One region of the Clostridium sulfidigenes genome, then DNA from elsewhere that is predicted to be linked to it. Evidence: riboswitches for the same ligand, from Rfam matches in the RefSeq annotation. Region 1 holds a riboswitch; each other region holds the start of a gene.
What was found. Region 1 has a riboswitch for cyclic di-GMP ahead of ACTNBA_RS03350 (SpaA isopeptide-forming pilin-related protein). Riboswitches for the same ligand answer to the same signal wherever they lie in the genome.
Positions count from the first base shown of each region.

Region 2: linked by a shared signal. The riboswitch ahead of ACTNBA_RS02685 (prepilin peptidase) and the one ahead of ACTNBA_RS03350 (SpaA isopeptide-forming pilin-related protein) in region 1 are both predicted to bind cyclic di-GMP.
Region 3: linked by a shared signal. The riboswitch ahead of ACTNBA_RS12270 (response regulator) and the one ahead of ACTNBA_RS03350 (SpaA isopeptide-forming pilin-related protein) in region 1 are both predicted to bind cyclic di-GMP.

Region 1 covers NZ_JBQHQR010000002.1:302,123-309,917, reverse strand. Annotated here, with positions in the region: gene ACTNBA_RS03355 (S1C family serine protease) at 1-731, shown strand, start outside; cyclic di-GMP riboswitch class II at 1,004-1,085, shown strand; cyclic di-GMP riboswitch class II at 1,296-1,377, shown strand; cyclic di-GMP riboswitch class II at 1,556-1,637, shown strand; gene ACTNBA_RS03350 (SpaA isopeptide-forming pilin-related protein) at 1,710-6,419, shown strand; gene ACTNBA_RS03345 (hypothetical protein) at 6,561-7,223, opposite strand; gene ACTNBA_RS03340 (fructose-1,6-bisphosphatase) at 7,423-7,795, opposite strand, start outside.
Region 2 covers NZ_JBQHQR010000002.1:166,007-173,801, forward strand. Annotated here, with positions in the region: gene pilM (pilus assembly protein PilM) at 1-514, opposite strand, end outside; gene ACTNBA_RS02670 (type II secretion system protein) at 1,126-1,557, opposite strand; gene ACTNBA_RS02675 (type II secretion system F family protein) at 1,695-2,900, opposite strand; gene ACTNBA_RS02680 (GspE/PulE family protein) at 2,919-4,607, opposite strand; gene ACTNBA_RS02685 (prepilin peptidase) at 4,693-5,430, opposite strand; cyclic di-GMP riboswitch class II at 5,528-5,612, opposite strand; gene groL (chaperonin GroEL) at 5,930-7,558, opposite strand; gene groES (co-chaperone GroES) at 7,615-7,795, opposite strand, start outside.
Region 3 covers NZ_JBQHQR010000010.1:17,852-25,646, forward strand. Annotated here, with positions in the region: gene ACTNBA_RS12235 (thioredoxin family protein) at 53-292, shown strand; gene ACTNBA_RS12240 (RNA polymerase sigma factor) at 795-1,280, shown strand; gene ACTNBA_RS12245 (zf-HC2 domain-containing protein) at 1,277-2,176, shown strand; gene rbr (rubrerythrin) at 2,377-3,039, shown strand; gene ACTNBA_RS12255 (acetate uptake transporter) at 3,227-3,835, shown strand; gene sstT (serine/threonine transporter SstT) at 4,001-5,233, opposite strand; gene ACTNBA_RS12265 (GNAT family N-acetyltransferase) at 5,808-6,341, shown strand; cyclic di-GMP riboswitch class II at 6,479-6,561, shown strand; gene ACTNBA_RS12270 (response regulator) at 6,639-7,013, shown strand; gene ACTNBA_RS12275 (chemotaxis protein CheC) at 7,003-7,638, shown strand; gene ACTNBA_RS12280 (diguanylate cyclase domain-containing protein) at 7,631-7,795, shown strand, end outside.

The DNA of each region.
Region 1 (7,795 bases):
GTCAAGTTAAAGTTATATTTAGTACAGGTAAAGAGGTAAGTGCTAAGGTTGTAAACTATCAGGAAGATGCAGATTTAGCAGTTGTTAAGATCACTGATGATGTTGAAATGCCAGGTAAAGTAGAACTAGGAGATTCTGATAGTCTTCAAGCAGGAGAACAAGTTATAGCCATAGGAAATCCACTTGGAAAAGAATATCTAGGCTCTGTAACAACAGGAATTATAAGTGCTGTTAATAGAGGAGTAGCATTAACTGAGGGTGGAGAAAAAATGAACCTTATCCAAACAGATACTGCTATAAATCCAGGGAATAGTGGAGGACCATTAATAAATTCTCAAGGTGAAGTTATAGGTATAAATACAGCTAAGATAGGCTCTACTGGAGTAGAGGGAATAGGTTTTGCAATTCCAATAAATGATGCCACTGAAAAATTAGATACCTTAGTAAAACAAAAAATAAAGTTTGGTATAGCAGTTAGAAATATAACAGAAGATTTATCAAAACAATATAATTTGCCGGTTGGTATATATATTCAAAGTATTGAAGATTTTAGTATAGCACAAAAGGGAGGATTACAACCTGGAGATGTAATTACTAAAATAGGTAAGAAAAATGTTAAGACCGTTGAAGAATTAAACAAGGAAAAAGAAGCCTACAGTGATGGAGATAGTATTCCTATAGAATTCGTAAGAAAGGGTCAAACAATGCAAGCTACTTTAGTAGTAGAATAATAAAGTTAATACTTATAATTATCCCCTAATTATAATATTATAAAATTTAAATAGGTGTGAAGCTTGAGTTATCAATGTTTCATGCCTATTGTTTTTAGGTGAAAATTTAATATTGCTAATGTATACAATATTATATGTTAAAACAATAAACATACATATGTTACTTTTAGTCATATTTATAGATAATTATGTATTTTATGCAATTAAATTGTTGACTGTTATATCTACTTGTGCTAATATCCTCTTATAAAATAGTAGATTAATTAATTATAAGTTTTACGGAAATTCTGAAGTATATACTAATTTGGGCACTTTGTATATATGGAGTTAGTAGTGCAACCGACCTTTATAACCAATCTTATATTTATATAAGATTGCATGGGGTCGGTTTTAGTTATATAAGTTTAAAACTTGGATATAGAAAATATTAGTATAAAAAACCCCAAAAAGTGTATAGACAAATACTAAATATAGAGCTATACTTAAATAGTAAAATATATTAAAAAATAATAAATATTACATGATTTGGTTTCGTTTATAAATCATTGAGTGAATTTTATTATAAGTTTTAAGGAAACACTGAAGTATATACTAATTTGGGCACTTTGTATATACGGAGTTAGTAGTGCAACCGACCTTTATAACCAACCTTATATATAAGATTGGCATGGGGTCGGTTTTTTTATTACAAAAAATTATTAGGGAGGAAGATTAAAAAAGAAATTTAAATCCATACCCAAACTAAAGAACAAACTATCTGTTTTTATACTTAAGCATAGATTGATTTAATTTTGTTCCAAAAATATTAAATACAATTTTCTAATAGTTTTAAGGAAACATTGAAGTATATACTAATTTGGGCACTTTGTATATATGGAGTAAGTAGTGCAACCGACCTTTATAACCAATCTTATATTTATATAAGATTGGTATAGGGTCGGTCTTTTTTATTGAAAAAAATTATTAAGGAGGAGAATTATGAAAAAGAAGAAATTTATGTCTGCACCTAAGGTAAAGAAGAGAGTATCTATTTTTATGGCTTTAGTTATTGTAGTTTGTCAAGTTTTAAATATTGTTCCTACAATGCAAGCTAGTGCTATGGATATTACAGGAGATTTCCCATTTATTACTGAAGTAAGATTAACAGGTAATGATGGGAATCCTATAAATGAGTCATCAAATCCCATAAGTAAAAATGAAGAGGTAAAACTAACCTATAAGTTTACTATACCAAATCAGGGGACGGTAAAAAATGGTGATACTTATACTTTGAAAATACCTAAGGAAATCCAAATAATAAGTACACTAAATTTCCCTATTACTCTTGATAATGGTGATACAATTGCAAATGTTAAAATAGAAACTGATGGTAATGTTACCATTACTTTTAATGAATTTGCAGAGAATAATTCCAATGTTTCAGGATTCTTTTTTATTGATACTCAATTTGATCCTGACCAAATAGGAGGACCTAGTCCAGTACCTATTACATTTGAAATTGGAGGAAATTCTTCTCCTGTTATAATTAACGTAAACCTTGAGCAACCGGAAGTTCCTGATGCTTCTGCTATAAAGTACGGAAGTTATGACCCTTCTAAAAATGAGATTACTTGGAAAGTAATTGTGAATACAGAAGGAGTCACGGTTAATGATGCTGATATTGTGGACAACATTTCAGTGGGACAACAGTTTATACCTGGTTCTGTTACTATAAATGGAGTTAGTGCAGATACAGCAAATTATAACTATGATTATAACAATAATAGATTAACTTATAAATTTCCAAGTGTAATAGAAACAGAGCAAGTAATTACCTTTAAAACTAAGGTAGTAAATCCAGAAGTTTTTAAATCTGAGGGAGCTACGGTATATGAGAAGAATAAAGCAATCTTTAATCATGATGGAACTTTTGTAGAATCTAATGAGGCATCAGTAGCTATTTATACAGACTTTATTAGAAAAGATGGAAAGTACGATGTAGAGGCAAAGAGAATTAATTGGACTATTTATGTAAATAACAATGCTCAAAATATTCCAAATGCTGTAGTTACTGATGATATACCAGAGGGGTTAACTTTTGTAGATGGTAGTGTTAAGATGGATGGAAACCAAACTGAGGATAATTATTCTTTAGTTGGACAAAAATTTACCTATACTTTCCCAAGTGCTATTAATGAGTCACATATAATCCAATTTTCAACAGATGTAACTGATGGAGATGCCTTTAATTCCAATACAGGGAAAACCTATAACAATAAAGCAACTTTAACTGGTGATGGAGTACCAAGCGATGCTTCAGATGAAAAGGGCGTTGGAGTACCTACTAGCATTATTTCTAAACAAGGCGCAGGATATAATCCAGCTACAGGAGAAATTACTTGGAAGGTTACTATAAATAGTAATAAGATAGCAATAAAAAATCCAGTGGTTACTGATGAAATAAGATTAGGACAAGAATATGTAGATGGTTCTGCTACTATAGATAAAGAGGTTCCAGGAGGAAGTTTTAACTATGTGAAAGCAGCAGAGAGTGATGCTAATAAAACTGGAACATTAACTTATACCTTTAATGGTAATATTAACGAAACTTATACAATAACCTTTAGAACAAAAGTAACAGATCCCAAGGTTTATGCAGGAAATATGGAAGGATATAGTTACAATAATCAAAATTATTACAATGAAGCTAGATTAACAGGGGACAATATTAAAGAATCTAATGCTTCTAATTGGCAGTATTTAAAAAGTGAAGTTATAAATAAGTCTAGTAGTGATTATGACTATGTAACAAGAGAAATTACCTGGAAGATTGTAGTTAATAAAAATAAAATGATTCTTCCTAATGCTTATATAATAGATAATATTAAGGGTGGGCAGGAGTTTGTTCCTAATTCTGTTTTGATTAATGGAATTCCTGCAGAGCCATCAAATTATGTTTATGATGAAACTGCCAAAACCTTAAGATATAATTTCCCTAGTGAAATCAAAGATGAGCAAATAATAACTTTTAAGACTAAAATTACAGATACCTCTATATTTAACACTAATGGAGAAAAGCAGGTTGAGAATACTGCAAAGCTAATAACTGATTTAGTGCCTGGAGGTGTAGAAAGTACAGGAAAAGGTACTATAAAAAGTACTTTAATAGATAAAAAAGCTATCTATGAAAGAGGTAATTCTTATATTGATTGGAATGTAACCATTAACTCTAACAAAATATTAATTAAGGATGCAGCTTTAACAGATATCCTTCAAGAGGGACTTGAACTTGATACCACATCTATAAAACTGTATAAGCAGATTTTAAAATCTAATGGAAACCTTGAAAAAGGGGAAGAGGTTGTTTTAAATCAAAGAAATGTAAAATATAATGCTGAAACAAGAGAGTTTACCTTTATATTACCTTCTCCAACTGAAGAAGCATATATTTTAACCTTTAGAACTGATGTAGTAGACAAAAGTAAGTCACCATTTACTAACGCTATATCCTTTAAAGGTACAGGAATAGAGGGAACTTCTTCTTCAGGAAATGTTGATGTTATATTCCAAGGTGCTGGCGGTGGTGGAGTTGGCGAAACTGGTAGCATTAAGGTTGCAAAAGTAGATAAAAATAACGAAAACATTAAACTGGAAGGAGCTGTATTTGAACTTCTTGATAAGTATGAAAATGTTATAAAAACTTCAGAACCAACAGACTTAACTGGAGAGATTGTATTTAGTAAATTGAAGTTTGATATAGACTATTACGTTAGAGAAAAGGTTGCTCCAACAGGATATACATTAAGTAGTGAATTGTATAAATTTCAACTTAAAAATACTAAAGATGAAAAGAATATAACATATAATTATAAAGATGAAAAGATTAAAGGTGAAATTGAATTCTTTAAAACTGGTGAAAATAATATCCCTCTTGAGGGAGCAGAGTTTACTCTCTATATGATTTCAGACACTTCCTATTCAAATCCTATAGCAATAGCTATAAGTGACGAAAATGGAAAAGTAAATTTCAAAAATGTGGAGTATGGAGAGTATGCAATAAAAGAAACAAAAGCTCCAGAAGGATATATACCTTCAGGGAAAATACTAACTGCTATTATCACTGAAAATGGAAAGATAGTAAAAGCAAACCCTGAAAGTATATCTAATACAAAAATTAGAGGAAATATAGAGTTTAATAAATTAGGTGAAGACAAAAACCCATTACAAGGAGCAGAGTTTAAGCTTTATAAAGAAATGGATACAAAGTTTGAAAATCCTATAGCAACAGCTATAAGTGATGAAAGTGGAAAAGTACAATTTGAAAATGTAGAGTATGGTAAGTACACTATAAAAGAATCAAAAGCTCCAGAAGGGTATGTTATTTCAGAGGAAGCGCTAACTGCTATTATAGCCGAAAATGGTAAATTAGTTAAAGCAAACCCTGAAAGTATTTCGAATACAAAAATCAGAGGAAGCATAGAGTTTACTAAACTAGGAGAAGATAAGAACCCATTACAAGGAGCGGAATTCAAACTTTATAAAGAAATAGATACAAAGGTTGAAAATCCTATAGCAACAGCTATAAGTGATGAAAGTGGAAAAGTACAATTTGAAAATGTAGAGTATGGAGAGTACACTATAAAAGAATCAAAAGCTCCGGAAGGATATCTTCTTTCAAGCGAAATACTAACTGCTATCATAACTGAAGATGGAAAGGTAGTAAAAGCGAACCCTGAAAGTATATCTAATACAAAAATTAGAGGAAGTATAGAGTTTACTAAGCTAGACGAAGATAAAAACCCATTACAAGGAGCAGAATTCAAGATTTATAAAGAAGTTGATACGAAGTTTGAAAATCCTATAGCAACAGCTATAAGTGATGAAAATGGAAAAGTACAATTTGAAAATGTAGAGTATGGCAAGTACACTATAAAGGAAACAAAAGCTCCAGAGGGATATGTTATTTTAGAGGAAATACTAACTGCTAATATAATTGAAAATGATAAAACTGTAAAAGCAAATCCTGAAAGTGTGTCTAACACAAGAATTAGAGCTTCGATTCAAGTTAAAAAATTAGATCAAGATAAGAAACCTTTAAAAGGAGCAGAATTTACATTATACGATTCAGAGGGTAAAGAAATTGAAACTTCTGTATCAGGAGAAGATGGTACTGTGTTGTTTAAGGATATTCTTTATGGAGAATATACAATAAAAGAAACAAAAGTTCCTGAAGGATATTTAGCTTCAGAAGGTACAATAAAGGTATTTGTGGTCAAAGATAGTGAGCTATATACTTATGAGGTAGTAAATAACAGAATTAAGGGTAGTATTATAATTACTAAAACTGATATGAAGGGAAAGCTACTTAAAGGTGCAGAGTTTACTTTGTATGATAGAGATGGTAAAGAAGTAGCTACTGTAGTTTCTGATAAAGATGGTATTGCAATTTTTAAGGATGTAGATTATGGTGATTATACTATTAAAGAAACTAAGGCTCCTAAGGGATATATTCTAAGCAAAGAAGAGTTACAAGTTAAAGTTAATTCTACGGAAATAAAAAAATTCACTGTTAAAAACGAAGCTGAGAATATTGTTAATAAAATAATAAATGTTTTGCCAAAGACTGGTGGGTCATTTGATTATAAACTTATAATTGGGGCATTAACAGTTATAGGTGGCGTTAGTCTAGTATCAAAAAGGAAAAAATAAAAGTAAAGAATTTAAATATAAAAATAGATATTTAAAATAAAAAGTAACACATATATTTTAAATTCTATGTACATGTAAAGAAGGCTATTGTAAAATACAATAGCCTTTCTACTTTAAACAAAAATTGCCTATTTAAATTTATTAATTATTTCCTATACACATATTAGCTAAATCATTACCAAATGAAATGGAATCTTTTGGTACCCAAACTTCTTCAGTTTTCTTACCAAAGTTCATTTTTACTTTTTCAAATTCAAAAGTAGTTGATTTAACATCAGTTGAAGGAGTTAATGCATTAATATTTTCAATTATTTTTTTGATGAAAATTTCTGATACTTTAGTCATATCAGAAATTTGTTTGCTTTGTACTTCAGAAATAGTGTCATCACCAGCTTTAGTACTTGCTTCAACCATATTAACATATGTAGTTGATATTTTAACTTGAGATATTTCTTTATCACTAGAAACAACTTCTATAGTAGGTTTTAATTTTCTTAAAGCTTCTATTTGAACGTTATAAATTTGATCTAACTGCTCATCAGTAATAGGTAGACCAGCTTGTACAAAACCAGCTTTAGTAGCTTCATTCATTGATTTTTTTTGAATTTCAGCCATAGATTTAATTTCATCATTTGTCACACCAAGTTTTTCAAATTCGGCGCTATCTTGTAAAATAACTAAGTCATAAAAAGCTTTTGCAGTTTGATCAATAGGAATAGTCTTTTTACTACATCCTAAAAAAATTGATGAAATACTTAATAACATAACGATACAAAGAATACTAGGTTTTATAAATTTTTTCATATGTAATTCCCCTTTGTTTTTAAAATCTGTAAATTGTTTTTATTTGGATAATTCTTATTTAAAGCAATTATATAATATAATAAAATTTACCAAATATCAATTATTTTTGCAATAAAGGCTATTAAATATGGATTCTGGGAAGATAAGGTTATAAAAATATTTAAGGGAGCTTATTTCAAAAAAGCTCCCTTAGTTTAATTTATTTTCTTTCCTTAATTATGCCTTTTCTATAGGCATTTAAAAGCATTTGAAGGTAATGAATTTGACTTATAAGTTCCGTACCTATATCAGTATCTCTAACCTTTAGCCTTCTAGAGTTAAATTCTAAAATGAAGTTGGTAGATATGATATCTTTCCCCTCATCAATGGCTGTTTGAGTTGATTCAAAAGGCTCATGCTGAACTAATTGAAGGCCATAGGAATTATAAATTAAAGTATAGCCTGCAATGCCTGTCTCAGGTTGGTAAGCCTTAGAGAATCCCCCATCTATAACTAAAAGTTTCCCATTAGCCTTTATAGGATTTTCACCTTTAATAGTTTTAACAGGTACGTGTCCATTAATTATATGAGAA
Region 2 (7,795 bases), 140 kb from region 1:
AGGTTTTTAATTCTTCATTATTCTCCACATAAGGAACTATAATCTCTCTACTTATGATTGTAGATGAAGAGGAAACTAAAGCTATATTTTTAGTTCTCACCCTTGAGGTTTTCATTTCTTCCTTCAACTTAATTAAGATGGATTCTTCGTTAAAAAGCTCTCCATCTTGAATAATATCCTCTGGAGATTTTATTTTCCTCATATTATAAACCTTTAATTTTCCACCCTTAACTTGTCCCTCTACAATTTTTATATCACTAGAGCCTATATCAAGACTTACAAGTCTTATACTCTTAGGCTTAGTCGGTTTACTATCATCAACTTTTTTTATTCTTTTAAATTTTAAATCCTGTAACTTTATATCTCTGTTCCATATGGATTCCTTCTTAGAATTTTCAACATCAATGCCTTTATGATCACCTTCCTTATTTAGTAAGGTACCATTATCTATATTTACTTGAATTTCCTTATTCTTTAATTCTTCACTGACCTTAGATTTACTAAACAAACTCAAAATTAGCACTCCCTTCTTCTTCAAATCCTTTATGTTCAATTAACAATATTTATATCTATTTTATATACACTAAGGCTCTAATAACTTAGCACCCTAGATAACTTTCAAATTCATTATTATTCTTTCATAACTTCTATTAATTTTCATATATCTTCTTTATTCCCCGAGAAATACTATGAATAATATTATTTTTTCATCATTAAATTACATTGCACAATTTAAAATTTTCTTTAATACTCCTTAAATTGAATATTTATCTATATACCTATTAAAATATGAAACTATAGGTCTATATAACTATTTGACTATGATTCTATAAACCTATAAAACTATTTAAATATATAGCTATTTAAACTTTTCTATATTTACCTATATAAATAGTTAACTATTTGTTGTGGTATCAATGATTTGTAGTGTTTTGCTATCTTAGTAGTTATGTATAATCTCTAAAATTTATATGTTTTTAGCTTTTTATGTTTTTATGTTCTTCCATGGTGAAAGTGTTGATATAAGTGGCGTTTAAGCTTGTAGAGAAATATTTTTATTTATTTTTAGAAACATAAGTGTAAAGAGTGGCTTTACACTTATGTTGAGTAGGCAATTAATAGGTTTTATTTATTATACTCTACACTGACTTCACTTATTTTTCCATCTGGATCAATTGTAAATACATAAGTATTAGCAACATTATCATCGATTTTTTGCTGTGGTTTTCCAATATCTTTAAGTTGAGTTTGAATTATTTTAATTTCATCATCATCTAATTCTTTTTTATCAACTGGTTCAGTAACTGTTCCACTAACAGCATTATACTTAACCTTTGTATCTGTTGTAACAGTAATTTGTTCATCAGCAGTTAACATTAATACAGTCCTTTTTACAGTTTCACAGCTTTGTTTATCTGCTTTAACCTTAGAGTTATTTCTTACTGCCGCGAAGTTTGGTATAGCTATTAATGCTATGATTGCCATTACTGCTAGAACTATGATTAGTTCTATTAGTGTAAAACCTTTTTTCTTTTTGTTGTTTGCTCTTTTTATCATTTAAAATGACCTCCTAATTATTTCTATTTATTTCTAAAGGGTTTCCCCTGGTTAGACCTGTTATTTTGTTTTGACTATGCTTTAAATAATTGTGAATACTTGACTTTCATATTAGTTAAAAGATAGGCTTGTCCTTTTTACATTACGTTGTACATTTCAAACATTGGAGTTAGGATGGAGATTATTAGGAATCCTACTACTACTCCCATTATCACTAGCATTATTGGGTCTAGGATTGTGGTGAAGGCTTCTATTGCTCTTTCTAGCTCTTCGTCGTAGAAGTCTGCTGTTTTGCTTAGGATGTTGTCTAATTCTCCAGCTTCTTCTCCAATTTTTATCATGGACCCTAGCATTGGTGGAAATAACTGTGATTCCTTTATGGCATCGGATAGTGTATCTCCAGCTAACATTCTTTCTTTTACTGTTTTTAGTTTTACATCTGCATATTTATTTTCTAATACTGCAGATACTACATCTATGGAGCTGGCTATGGATAGTCCTGCTCCTAAAACTGTAGATAATCCCCTTGAAAATCTTGATACTACAATCTTTTGATTTAAGTCTTTAAAGAGAGAGTTTTTCAGTTTATATTTACTGTACATATAAATTCCAGAGTCAACTCTCTTTGTATAATATTTAAAGCCTATTATTATACCTACAATAACAAGGCCTATTAATACACCGTAGTGCCTTATACCATCTCCTAGAGATAGTACTATCTTTGTCATGGCTGGAAGGTCTGAACCTGCTGATTCAAACATATCCATAAACATTGGCATTATATAGGTTAGAATAAATACCACTACAAACACTGTTACTGTGGCTAATATGCCTGGATAGATTAAGGCATTTTTTAATTTACCATTCATCTTGGTTTGCTTTTCATAGTAAGTGGCCATCCTATTCATGATGGAATCTAGGGTACCACTTTGTTCACCAACTTGAATCATGCTTATAAGTAAGGTTGGAAATTCATTAGAGTATTTACCCATGGCTACAGATAATTCTTCACCTTTTCTTATATCTTCATCTACTTTTACAAGGACTTCCCTTAGCTTCTTGTTAGGTATTTGCTCTGCTAAAAGACTTATGGCATTAGTTATGGAAACACCAGCTTCTATCATGGTAGCTAGTTGTCTACAAAATATAGATATATCCTTGTTGTTAACCTTATTTCTCTTTCCTAGAATAATCTCCTTACTACCTATAGCTTCCTCAATGGACAGTGGTGAATATCCACTAGATACCATAAGGTTAAGTACCTCTTCCCTACTCCTACATTCATGTACTCCTTGAATAACTTCACCCTTAGAGCTAATAGCCTTATATTTATATTTAGACATAATTTAGTTCTCCTTCCTCTACAAGTTATCCATAAATATTATCTTCATCATTTCTTCCATTGTGGTTTCACCTTTAAGAACTAACTCTCTACAACTATCTGATAAAGTCTTCATACCTTTTTTAACAGCTTCATCCTTTAATTCTTCTGGGTTATTAGATTTTATAATTAAATCTTTTATATCTCTATCTACATTCATTATTTCATAGACTCCAAGTCTGCCACTATAACCAGTATAATTACAGCTAGCACAACCCTTGCCTCTATGAAGAGTTATTTTATCATCACTATTTAAGTTAAGAAGTTTCCTTTCAGCTTCATCACCCTCATAGGCTTCCTTACAGCTTGGACATATTCTTCTAACCAGTCTTTGAGCTATTACTCCTTTTATGGCAGTGGCCACTAAGAAAGGTTCAACTCCCATATCTATAAGTCTTATTACTGAGGATGGTGCATCATTTGTGTGTAGTGTACTAAGAACCAGGTGACCTGTTATGGCAGCTCTTATACCAACTTCAGCAGTCTCGCTATCTCTCATCTCCCCTACCATTACTACATCAGGGTCTTGTCTTAATATAGACCTTAAGCCTGCAGCAAAGGTAAGTTCTACCTTACTATTTACATTTACTTGATTTATTCCATCCATGGAGTATTCCACGGGGTCTTCTACAGTAACTATGTTCTTATTAATATCATTAAGTTCCCCTAAAATAGTATATAGAGTGGTGGATTTTCCACTTCCTGTAGGTCCTGTTACTAAAATTATTCCATGGGGTGCAGATATGATATTTTCAAGATTTTTTATATTTTCACTACTCATGCCCAGATTATCTTTTCCAATTTTATAGTTGCTTCTATCTAGTATTCTTATTACAACCTTTTCTCCTGTGATAAGAGGTATTATAGACACACGCATGTCTATATTTTTATTATTGATTACAGTAACTATTCTTCCATCCTGAGGAATTCTTTTTTCAGCTATGTTAAGATTTGCTAGAATTTTTATTCTAGTAACTATGCCTGGAAGTACATCAATATTTAAAGATGATATTTCTTCTAGCTGACCATCTATTCTATATCTAACTCTTATATATTTTTCATAGGGCTCTATATGAATATCTGAAGCTCTTTGTTCCACTGCATTTTTAAGTAGGGAATCCACTAGTTTTACAGTGGGAGCATTTTTAACTTCATCAATCTTTTCTATATCTTCCGTCTTATTATGAAACACTATCCTAGACCTGGTTATCTCTTCTACAGCACTTTCCACATTTCTATCTGAATAATACTTTTCCGTAGCCTTATGGATGTCATCCTTTGTGGATATATAAGGTTCCACTCTTAGTCCTGTAGTTATAGCTACATCATCCATAGCAAATATATTTAAAGGATCTGATACAGCTACCTTTATTACTCCATCAGCAGTATAAAAAGGGAATAATTCATATTTTCTACATAAGCCTTCGTTAACTAATTTAACAGCCTTAGAATCTACATCTATATTACTTAATGTTACTCTTTCAATACCTAACTGTTCTTGAAGTACCTCTATAATAATATCCTCTGTTACTATACCTTCATCGATTAATAATTCTCCCAGTTTTTTTCTCTTTACCTTTTGAATCTCTAAGGCTTCTGATAATTGTGACCTGGTAATTTTATTTGCCTTTACTAGCAAGTCACCTAGTCTGACAGTATTCCTTGCCATTTCTCTCCACCTCACCTTTACAATTAATTTATTTGTCCTTATCTAAAAGTTTTATACTTCTTTTTATTTCTTAAAACTCCTTATATTAAATGAAATTTAATATATATTGTTCTCCAATGATTAAAACTATATATGCTCCCATAGCCAAGCTAGGTCCTAAAGGAATATACTCATCCTTTGATTTCTTTTTTGATGCAATTAACATAACTGCAATTGTTCCTCCTATAATGAAGGATATGAGTAAAAAGTATATCTCTAATTTCCATCCTAGAAATAATCCACATAATACTGCTATTTCAATATCTCCAACACCCATGCCACCAGTTAAAACATATATTAAACCAATAACACCTAGGCCTATTAATCCCCCAATAATATAGTTAGTTATACTATGGGAGTATGCTACAGTTTCTATAAGGATAAAGATTATACCCACTGCCATTCCACTATAAACTACACTAGAATACACATCTGTAGTATCATAATCAATAAGGGCTATGACTATTAAAAATAGAGTTAAAAGGGAATACTTAAAAAAGCTTAACCCTATGCCATATCTAAGATATATTCCTACTAATAAAATCCCTGTAAGCCCTTCTACTAAGGGATATCTCATAGAAATCTTAGATTCACAATATCTACATTTACCCTTAAGCCATAGATAACTTACTATTGGAAATAAATCCTTCCATTTCAATCTAGTATCACAATTTCCACAATGGGAAGGTGGACTAATTAATGACTGATTGTTAGGTATTCTATAAATACATACATTTAAAAAACTTCCTATTACTACTCCATATAAAAATACTATAAAACCCATAATTTATTATCCTTTTACATTTATTTCTATTTAGAAATCATTATACTATATTTTTACATATGTGTATATAAAATACACGCAAAAAAACCGACTAAATTTATAATTTAGCCGGTTGTACCATTAACTCAACAACTTTCAAGGTACCCAAATAAAAAAGTTGCATCATTGTATCTAAACTTACTTTCTTTTTATATAAACTTACTTTCTTTTTATATAAATTTATTTTACATTTATATAAATTTGTTTTATTGTTGTATAAATTTATAAATGTTAAACATATTATACTATAATTTGTATTATATTTCTATATACTTTCCTTGTTATGTGTTATTTTATTACATTTATCCTTAAAATCCACTGTTTTAAAGGTTTTTATAGACTTTGTAGATAATTAAATTGATAAAATTTGGAGAGAATTTATGTGAACATTAATTATGGATGTAAAAAAAGACTTCCATGAAAACTTCATGAAAGTCTTAATTCTATTTAATATTTAATTTTAGTACATTCCGTCCATTCCCATTCCTGGTGCACCTGGCATTGGAACTGGGTTCTTTTCTGGAATATCAACAACAGCAGCTTCTGTTGTTAAGAATGTTGATGCTACAGATGCAGCATTTTGAAGTGCGCTTCTTGTAACCTTAGTTGGGTCAACTATTCCAGCTTTAATCATATCTACATATTCAGCATTTAATGCATCATAGCCTATTTCTGTAGCTGAATTTCTAACTCTTTCAACTACTACTGAAGCTTCTGCACCAGCATTTGTAGCTATTTGTCTTAATGGCTCTTCAAGAGCTCTTCTTACAATGTTAATACCTACTTGGATTTCTGAAACCTCTGAAGTTAGTTTAGCAACTGCTTCTATTGCATTAATATAAACAGTTCCACCACCTGCAACGATACCTTCTTCAACTGCAGCTTTTGTAGCAGCAAGAGCATCTTCAATTCTTAATTTCTTTTCTTTTAATTCTGTTTCAGTAGCAGCACCAACTTTGATTACTGCAACTCCACCAGCAAGTTTTGCAAGTCTTTCATTTAATTTTTCTTTATCAAATTCAGAAGTTGTATCTTCCATTTGTTTCTTAATTTGATTTACTCTAGATGCTATATTTTCTTTTGCACCTTTTCCATTTACGATAACAGTGTTTTCTTTAGTAACTTTAACACTATCAGCTCTTCCTAACATTTCAATAGTTGCATCTTTAATGTCGTGTCCTAATTCTTCTGAAATTACTGTACCACCTGTAAGTATTGCTATATCTTCAAGCATTTCTTTTCTTCTATCACCAAAGCCTGGAGCTTTAACAGCAACACATGTAAATGTTCCTCTTAATTTATTAACTACTAAAGTAGCTATTGCTTCACCTTCAACATCTTCAGCAATTATTAAAAGTTTTTTACCTTGCTGTACTATTTGCTCAAGAATTGGAAGTAATTCTTGGATGTTAGATATTTTCTTATCAGTTATTAAAATGTATGGATTATCAAGTACAGATTCCATCTTATCTGTGTCAGTTACCATATATGCACTTAAATATCCTCTATCAAATTGCATACCTTCAACAACATCAAGTTCAGTTCCCATTGTTTTAGACTCTTCTACAGCTATAACACCTTCGTTACCTACTTTATCCATTGCTGTAGCTATTAGAGCTCCAACTTCCTCGTCTGCTGCTGATATAGCTGCAACTCTTGCTATGTCTTCTTTTCCATCTACTTGTCTAGAGTATTTTTTTATTTCTTCAACTGCTGTATCTACAGCCATTCTTATACCATTTCTAAGTAACATTGGGTTTGAACCAGCTGTTACATTCTTAAGTCCTTCTCTTATGATCGCTTGAGCAAGTACTGTAGCAGTTGTAGTTCCGTCTCCAGCTACATCGTTTGTTTTGTTTGCAACTTCTTTTACAAGTTGTGCTCCCATATTCTCATATGCATCTTCAAGTTCTATTTCTCTAGCTATTGTAACACCATCATTTGTTATAAGTGGTGAACCAAATTTTTTATCTAATATAACATTTCTTCCCTTTGGTCCTAAAGTTACCTTAACTGTATCTGCAAGTACGTCTACACCTCTTTGCATAGCTCTTCTTGATTCTTCTCCGAATAAAATACTTTTAGCCATATTCATTTACCTCCTATGATATGTGAATTTCTTAGCTTATCATTAAAATATATTACTTATTCTAATATTGCTAATATGTCTTCTTGCTTTAATATAATATATTCTTGTCCTTGTAATTTAACTTCTGTTCCTGCAAATTTAGAAAATAATATCTTATCTCCTATTTTCACTTCCATCTTAATTTCTCTTCCATGAGAATAAGTTCCTGGACCTACTGCAACGACTTCTGCCTCTTGT
Region 3 (7,795 bases), on a different contig from region 1:
TAGAATATATTTTATTTAGGTTTTAAAAAATAATATTTAAGGAGTGATATGTATGATAATTAAGATTCTAGGATCGGGATGTAAAAAATGTGTTACATTAAAAGAAAATACTGAAATAGCATTAAAAGAAACAGGTATGGAAGCTGAGATAATTAAAGTTATGGACTTTAAGGACATTATGGCTTTTGGAGTAATGACAACTCCGGCACTAGTTATTAATGAAAAAGTTGTTTCCTTTGGAAAGGTATTAAAACCAAAAGAAATTATAAAGATTCTTGAAAGTTCTAAATAAAAATTTCTTATGTCTTCATTGGAAAAAATTTATAGTTTATCTTAAGGAATAGTCTTGAAATAATAAATTAATATATTGGAGTGTATATAACACTAATAAAAGCTTCTGAGCAAGTTTTTAAGGACCTATGGGTTGCATACCTATTACCATTCTTCGTAATACATGTGATATGGTAGTTAGGTAACCTATAGGTCTTAGTTTGTTTGTTTATATTGGTTCATTTCTAATATAAATAAAGTTCTAAAAAACTTAATTGTAAAAAGAATTGTTAATTCAAGAAAATTGTAAGAACCATAAGATAAGACAATATATTTGAGTATAGCAGAGTATTTTATTATATTAATGATTTTATAATTAATGGATATTATGACATAATGTAAATTAGAGTAATAATGGAATAAATTGAAAAATATATGGATAATTCTCTTTAGCTTTTAGATTTTTTTAAAATTAATGTAAGATAATCAAATCAAAGGCGTCTTATATGTGAGGAGGTGATAAAGTGACGGAGTTTGAGGATATATATAAAAATTATTTTAAAGATATTTTTTTGTATATATATAGTTTATCTGGAGATAGGCATATAGCAGAGGATATTACAGCTGAAACATTTATGAAGGCAATAAAATCTATTGAAAGATTTAAGGGTAACTGTGATATACGAGTATGGTTATGTCAAATTGCAAAAAATTGCTACTTTTCTTTTCTGAGAAAGAAGAAAAAAACTGTACATTTAGATGAACTTTCTGAACAAAAAGATAATTTTAATTTTGAACAAATAATATCTTCAACAGAAGAATCTATGAAAATTCACGAAATTCTTCATAATCTTGACGAACCATATAAAGAAGTATTTTCACTGCGAGTTTTTGGAGAATTGAGCTTCAAACAGATTGCATGTTTGTTTGGAAAAAGTGATAACTGGGCTTGCGTTACGTATCACCGAGCTAGAAATAAGATCAAAGAGCGAATGGAGGATTATAAATGAAAGTAACTTGTAATGTGATTAGAGACCTTTTGCCTTTATATTTAGAAAATATTGCCAGTGATGATACTTGCATTATTGTGGAACAGCATATTAGTTTTTGTGAAGATTGTAGAAAGCAGCTTGATGAGATGAAATTATATAATAATCCACCTATAGATACAGATGTAGCCCCACTGAGAAATCTAAAGGCTACTTTGCGTAAGAAAAAACTCCAAACAATTATTTTTTCTGTTATGTTGACCATAGTTATTGCTTCAATTACAATTGCTTTTTTTACTGCGCCAAAGTATATTCCTTATAGTGAAGGCACAGTATCCTTAATAGAAAAGGATAATGGGTCGGTACTTGCTTTATTCAGTGATAAAGTATCAGGATATGATATAAGTAGTTTTCCTAATGATGACAACACAGGTTATGTTTACAATATAACTGCATGGGATAGTATTTGGAACAGAAGTATTGCTAAAAATCCTGCAAATAATACTATTTTGAATCCAAATGGTGAAGTGGTAGATTCCGTGTACTATTATATGACTAATGGAAGTGAAGATAGATTAATATATGGTAATGACCAAAATCCTGGTGGAGGTGTTTTCACATTGCCAAGACTTGTTTTGGCATATTATTTAATTATTGACTTAGCATTGGTAATGCTTTGTGGAATAATTATGTTTGTATTCCGGGGATATGAAAAAGTAAAAAATGTGACAATAAAAATTCTCTTTTTGCCTATATCATATTTTTTAGGTCATCTTTGTATTAAAGGATTTACAACGTCATCATATTCTGCAGCAAGGGATTTTTTTGCAATCTTGCTAGTGATGATTCCACTATACATTGGATTCCTATCTGCTATCAGTTTAATGAGAGAATATAGAAATGGTAAAAGGGACTAATATTTAAGTAGGTTTTTAAAAATTTAATTTACTGGTAACAGAAACGCACGATATATCTTCTATTACAAAATTTCGAGGGTCTAATTAATATTGGGAAATTAAATATTATGTGGTATAATAAGAAATAGTAGGAATGGATTGTGAAAAAATAAATAAATAAAATTTCAAATAAAGAATTTAAAATTAGGGGGAATAAAAAAATGGTAAGATATCGTTGTTCAGTATGTGGCTATATTCATGAAGGGGAGTTGCCAGAAGGTTTTAGATGTCCTAAATGTAAACAACCAGCCTCAGTATTTGTTAAAATTGAAGAAGAAAAAGAGATTAAAAATATTTACGCAGGAACAAAGACAGAAAAGAATTTGATGGAAGCTTTCTCAGGCGAAAGCCAGGCGAGAAACAAATACACATACTTCGCCAATATTGCACAAAGAGAAGGATACGATCAGTTAGCTGAAATTTTTCTAATGACAGCTAGAAATGAACAAGAGCATGCTCGTATATGGTATGAAGAGTTGGGTAATTTGGGAAATACTGCTGAGAATCTTTTACATGCAGCTGAAGGTGAAAACTATGAGTGGACAGACATGTATGATGGTTTTGCAAAGGATGCAGAAGCGGAAGGATTTAAGGAGTTAGCTGAAAGATTCCGTAGAGTGGCTGCTATTGAAAAATCCCATGAAGAGCGTTATCGTAAATTACTAAAAAATATTGAAATGCAACAGGTATTTGAAAAAGGTGAAGAAACTATGTGGGAATGTCGTGTTTGTGGACATCTTGTAATGGGAAAAAAAGCTCCTAAAGTTTGTCCTGTATGTAAATATTCTCAAAGTTATTTCGAAGTTAGAAAAGAAAATTATTAATTTTAAGCCGTCACTTATTGTGGCGGTTTTTTTATTTTGCATATTAATATCGATGGATAGTTCTTTATATAATTCAAAGTAATAGTTTATAAATATGTAAACATTATAATTTTTATTGACAATGGATAATATTTTTGTTATTGTTTAAAAGTATGAAATTTGTGTGAACTTATATTAGGAGGATATTATGCAAGAAACAAAGGTTAAAGTAGTAGTAGCTGATCCGTCGGCAATAGGTTTATTTGGACTAGCAATGGTAACATTAGTAGCATCATCTCAAAAGTTAGGATTAACAGAGGGAGTATCTTTAGTATTACCATGGGCAATATTTTTAGGAGCAACAGCACAATTGTTGGCTTGTTTAAATGATTTTAAGCATAACAACACTTTTGGAGCAACTGCTTTTGGTGCTTATGCATTCTTTTGGTATGGTGTTGGTTTTACTTGGTTAATTCAAAATGGAGTGTTTGGACCAGCCCTAGCAGCTAAAGCTGACATAAATCAATTAGGAGTTGCTTATTTAGGGTATTTAATTTTTACAATATTTATGACTATAGGTGCTATGGAAACTCATAAGGTGTTATTTACAATATTCCTATTGATAGATTTCCTATTCTTAGGATTAACACTAACAACTTTTGGAATAATGGAGCATGGAACGCATATGCTAGCTGCTTATTCTGAGTTAGCAATAGCTTTAGTATCTTTCTATGGTTCAGCAGCAGCAGTATTAAATACTCACTTTGGAAGAGTATTTTTACCTGTTGGAAAACCTTTTGGAATATTTAAGAAGTAATATTTAGGTGATGAATTTTTTCATCACCTTTTGTATATTCATGATATACAAAATTAGATTCTAATTTTTATAGTGGTTATAAAGGTTTAAAGCCTCCAAGGATAGTTTATAAGCTATCTAAGGAGGCTTTTATATTTATATAAGAATTACACTAGTATTTAATTTCTATTTAGAAATATTTATTTTTTTACCTTCTTTACGCCACTTACTAAATTCAGCTGTTGCTGTGAAAAGTGCATCTGTGGATGAGTTAAGTGCAGTTTCAGCAGAATCTTGAATAACACCTACGATAAAACCTACACCAACTACCTGCATAGCAATGTCACTTGGGACTCCAAATAAGCTACATGCTAGAGGGACAAGTAATAGTGAACCTCCGGCTACTCCAGAAGCTCCACAAGCACTTACCGCAGAAAGTACACTAAGAATTATTGCTGTACCAATATCTACTTGGATACCAAGAGTATGAACAGCTGCAAGAGTTAAAACAGAAATAGTAATAGCTGCACCAGCCATGTTAATTGTGGCACCTAAAGGAATTGATACTGAATAAGTATCTTTATCTAAACCAAGTTCTTCACATAAACTCATATTTACCGGAATATTAGCAGCAGAACTACGTGTAAAGAATGCTGTGATTCCACTTTCTTTTAAGCATTTAAATACAAGTGGGTATGGATTTTGACGAATAGCTACGTACACCATAATTGGATTTACAACTAGGGCTACAAAAATCATACTTCCAAGTAGAAGTAAAAGTAATTTTCCATAGCTAAGAAGTGAAGCTATTCCACTTGTAACGATAGTATCAACTACAAGTCCCATGATTCCTAAGGGTGCAAAATTTATTACCCATACAACCATTTGAGATAATGCATCAGAAACATTGGAAATTATTAATTTTGTAGAACTTGCAGCATTTTTTAAGGCAAAACCAAGAATTACTGCCCAAGCTAATATACCAATGTAGTTAGCATTGAAAAGAGCCTTTACTGGATTATCAACTAGGTTTAATAGTAATGCTTTAAGAACTTCTACTACACCGCCAGGAGGAGTAATGTTTTCTACCCCAGCTACAAGGGTTAGGCTTACCGGGAACATAAAGCTTGCAATAACAGCTACAAGTCCGGCTAAGAATGTTCCTAAAAGATAAAGAATAATAACGGTTTTCATATTGGTTTCATGACCACTTTTGTGTTGGGAAATAGCACTGGTTACCAAAAATAAGACTAGGATAGGTGCAATGGCTTTTAAAGCACCTACAAATAAAGATCCAAAGATTGATAATGGTTTTGCTACATTAGGAATGGTTACGGCTAATATAATACCTATGATTAAACCTATGATTATACGTTTTACTAAACTTAATCCATTCCATTTCTTCATTAGATTCTTCATAATATTTTCCTCCTATAACGTTAAATAAAAAAAAGTGAGTTTCTGTGGCTTTAAATTTGTTACTAGGAAATTCTTTGGTAAAAATAAGTTTATCATGAATCTTCACTAATGTGAAGTGGAAAAGCATAATGAATTTTCAATTAATTAATGGTCACCTTTACATAAATAACCTATATAATAAACAATTTGAAAATAAAATTTGTTTTGAAATTATGTCTTAAAGCCTATAAATACTTAAATTATGGGGTGTATAAATTAAAATTAAAATATTTATAAAGTCGATTCAATTGCAAGAAAAAAAATTTTTCAAGCATTATGAAAAGATGCCAAGACATATCTCTATACTATTTTGGGATAACAGTTCTATAATTATTCACTGAAAATAAAATTTTAATTGAGAATACAGATTTTACTGAAGTTAGAGTTATTGGATTTTTACTAGAATATGTGTATTATGTAAATAGTAAATATAAAAGTGAAGTTACTGTAAAAATTAGTGGCAAGAGAAAATTTCTAAGGAGTTCAAAGTGTTATAGAATAGGATTATTTTGCATGAGTATTTGGAGGTAGAAGTATGGGAAATGTTATATATAGAAAATTAGAATTAGAGGAATGTGAGTATATAAACAAAATGAATCCATCTCAATATATAGGAAAAGCATGGAGAGATGTGGATGGTAAACGTAAATTAGTGGAAATAAATTACCGAGATTGTGATTGGCCAAACGGCTATGAATACCATCTCAGAAATTTGAAAAAAACTATCTTAAGTGGTGGAAGTGCCATTGCTGCTTTTGATGATAATAATAAATTACTGGGGTTTTCAACAATTAATCGTGAATTTTTTGGTGAAAAATTTAATTATGTTTTATTAGATCAACTTTTCATAACCTTAGAATGTAGAAATAAAGGAATAGGAAAAAATTTATTCATACTTTCTGCAAATGTTGCAAGAGAGTGGAAAGCAGATAAAATTTATATTTGTGCAGGTTCTGCTGAAGAAACAATTGCTTTTTATTTTTCAATAGGCTGTAAAGAAGCAGAGGAAATAAATAAAGAACTATATGAAAATGACCCAAGAGATTACCAATTAGAGTTTTCATTATAAAAATAACACATATATAAACCAATAAAGGATTAACTAACTAACCAATAAAAGTATAACTTTGAAAATTAAGATAAATAACTATTGAAACAGTTTATATTAAATGATAATATTTAAATGTTATAATTTAAATTGGATTAAAATACAAGGGAAACTGTGAAGTACATATTTAGCTTGGGCATCTTATATGTATGGAGTTAGTGATGCAACCGACCCTATATTCATAATTTTTATGAATATAGGGTTTTAATTTTATAATGGATGAATTATTCCATAACTAAACATAGGAGGTATATTAAAATGAATATTTTAATTATTGATGATTCTACTTTTTCTCAAAAAATAATAGGTAACTTAATTGTAAAATATTTAGATGACGTAAACACTTATTTTGCAAAGGATGGAGAGGAAGGATTAGAAAAATACAAAAGTATTAAACCTGATTACACATTTGTAGATTTATTAATGCCTAAATTAAATGGAGGAGAATTAATAAAATTAATAAATGAATATGATTCTAATGCAAAAATAATTGTAGTTTCAGCAGATGTTCAAAAAAGTATAAAGGAAGAAATAGATTCATATGGTGTAATAGAATTTATAAACAAGCCCTTTACTGAAGAAAAAGCAAAATCTATATGTGAGATAATAAGGAATGTTCAAAATGAAGAATAATGTAGAAAGAGAAGATATATTAAAAGAGTTATTTAATATAAGTGTAGGTAAATCAGCGAGTATATTGTCTGAAATAATAAATAAAAAAATATTATTAAATGTACCAAATTTGAAAATCTTAGATTTGAACGAAAAAGCAATAGTAATAGATGATTATCTTCCGCAAGTAATGCAAGGAACTATTATGGTATCCTCTATAGCATTTGAAGATGAACTTAGAGGAAAGGCAAGCTTAATATTCCCAGCGGATAAAATGAGAACATTTATAAACCTATGTTTAAATGAAAATGATGAAAATCAACTATGTAATATGAATTTTACTGATATAGATTTTGATATTATAAAGGAAATTGGAAATATAATATTAAATTCAATAATTGGCGAAATAGGAAATTATCTAAAATTAAAATTAAATTATACTTTACCAGAAGTTAACGTATTTAATAAAGTGGATTTTGAAAAAAATATAAAGAACAAAGAGTACGAGCATATTTTGATGCTATATATAACCTTTAAAATAGACGATTCGGAAATAGCGGGTGCTATAATAATTAATCTTACTTTAAGTTCATTAAGTCAATTATTAAATAAAGTAGGAATGATAGAAGATGATTTCTGTGGATAGAATTTTATATGATATATTAGATAATATAAACGAAGGAATAATCATATTAGACGAAGATTTTAAAATTTTATTTTGGAATAATCATATGGAATGTTTAACCCATATTAGTGAGGAAAAAGTAAAAAATAGTTGTATATATGATGTTATTCCTAGTCTA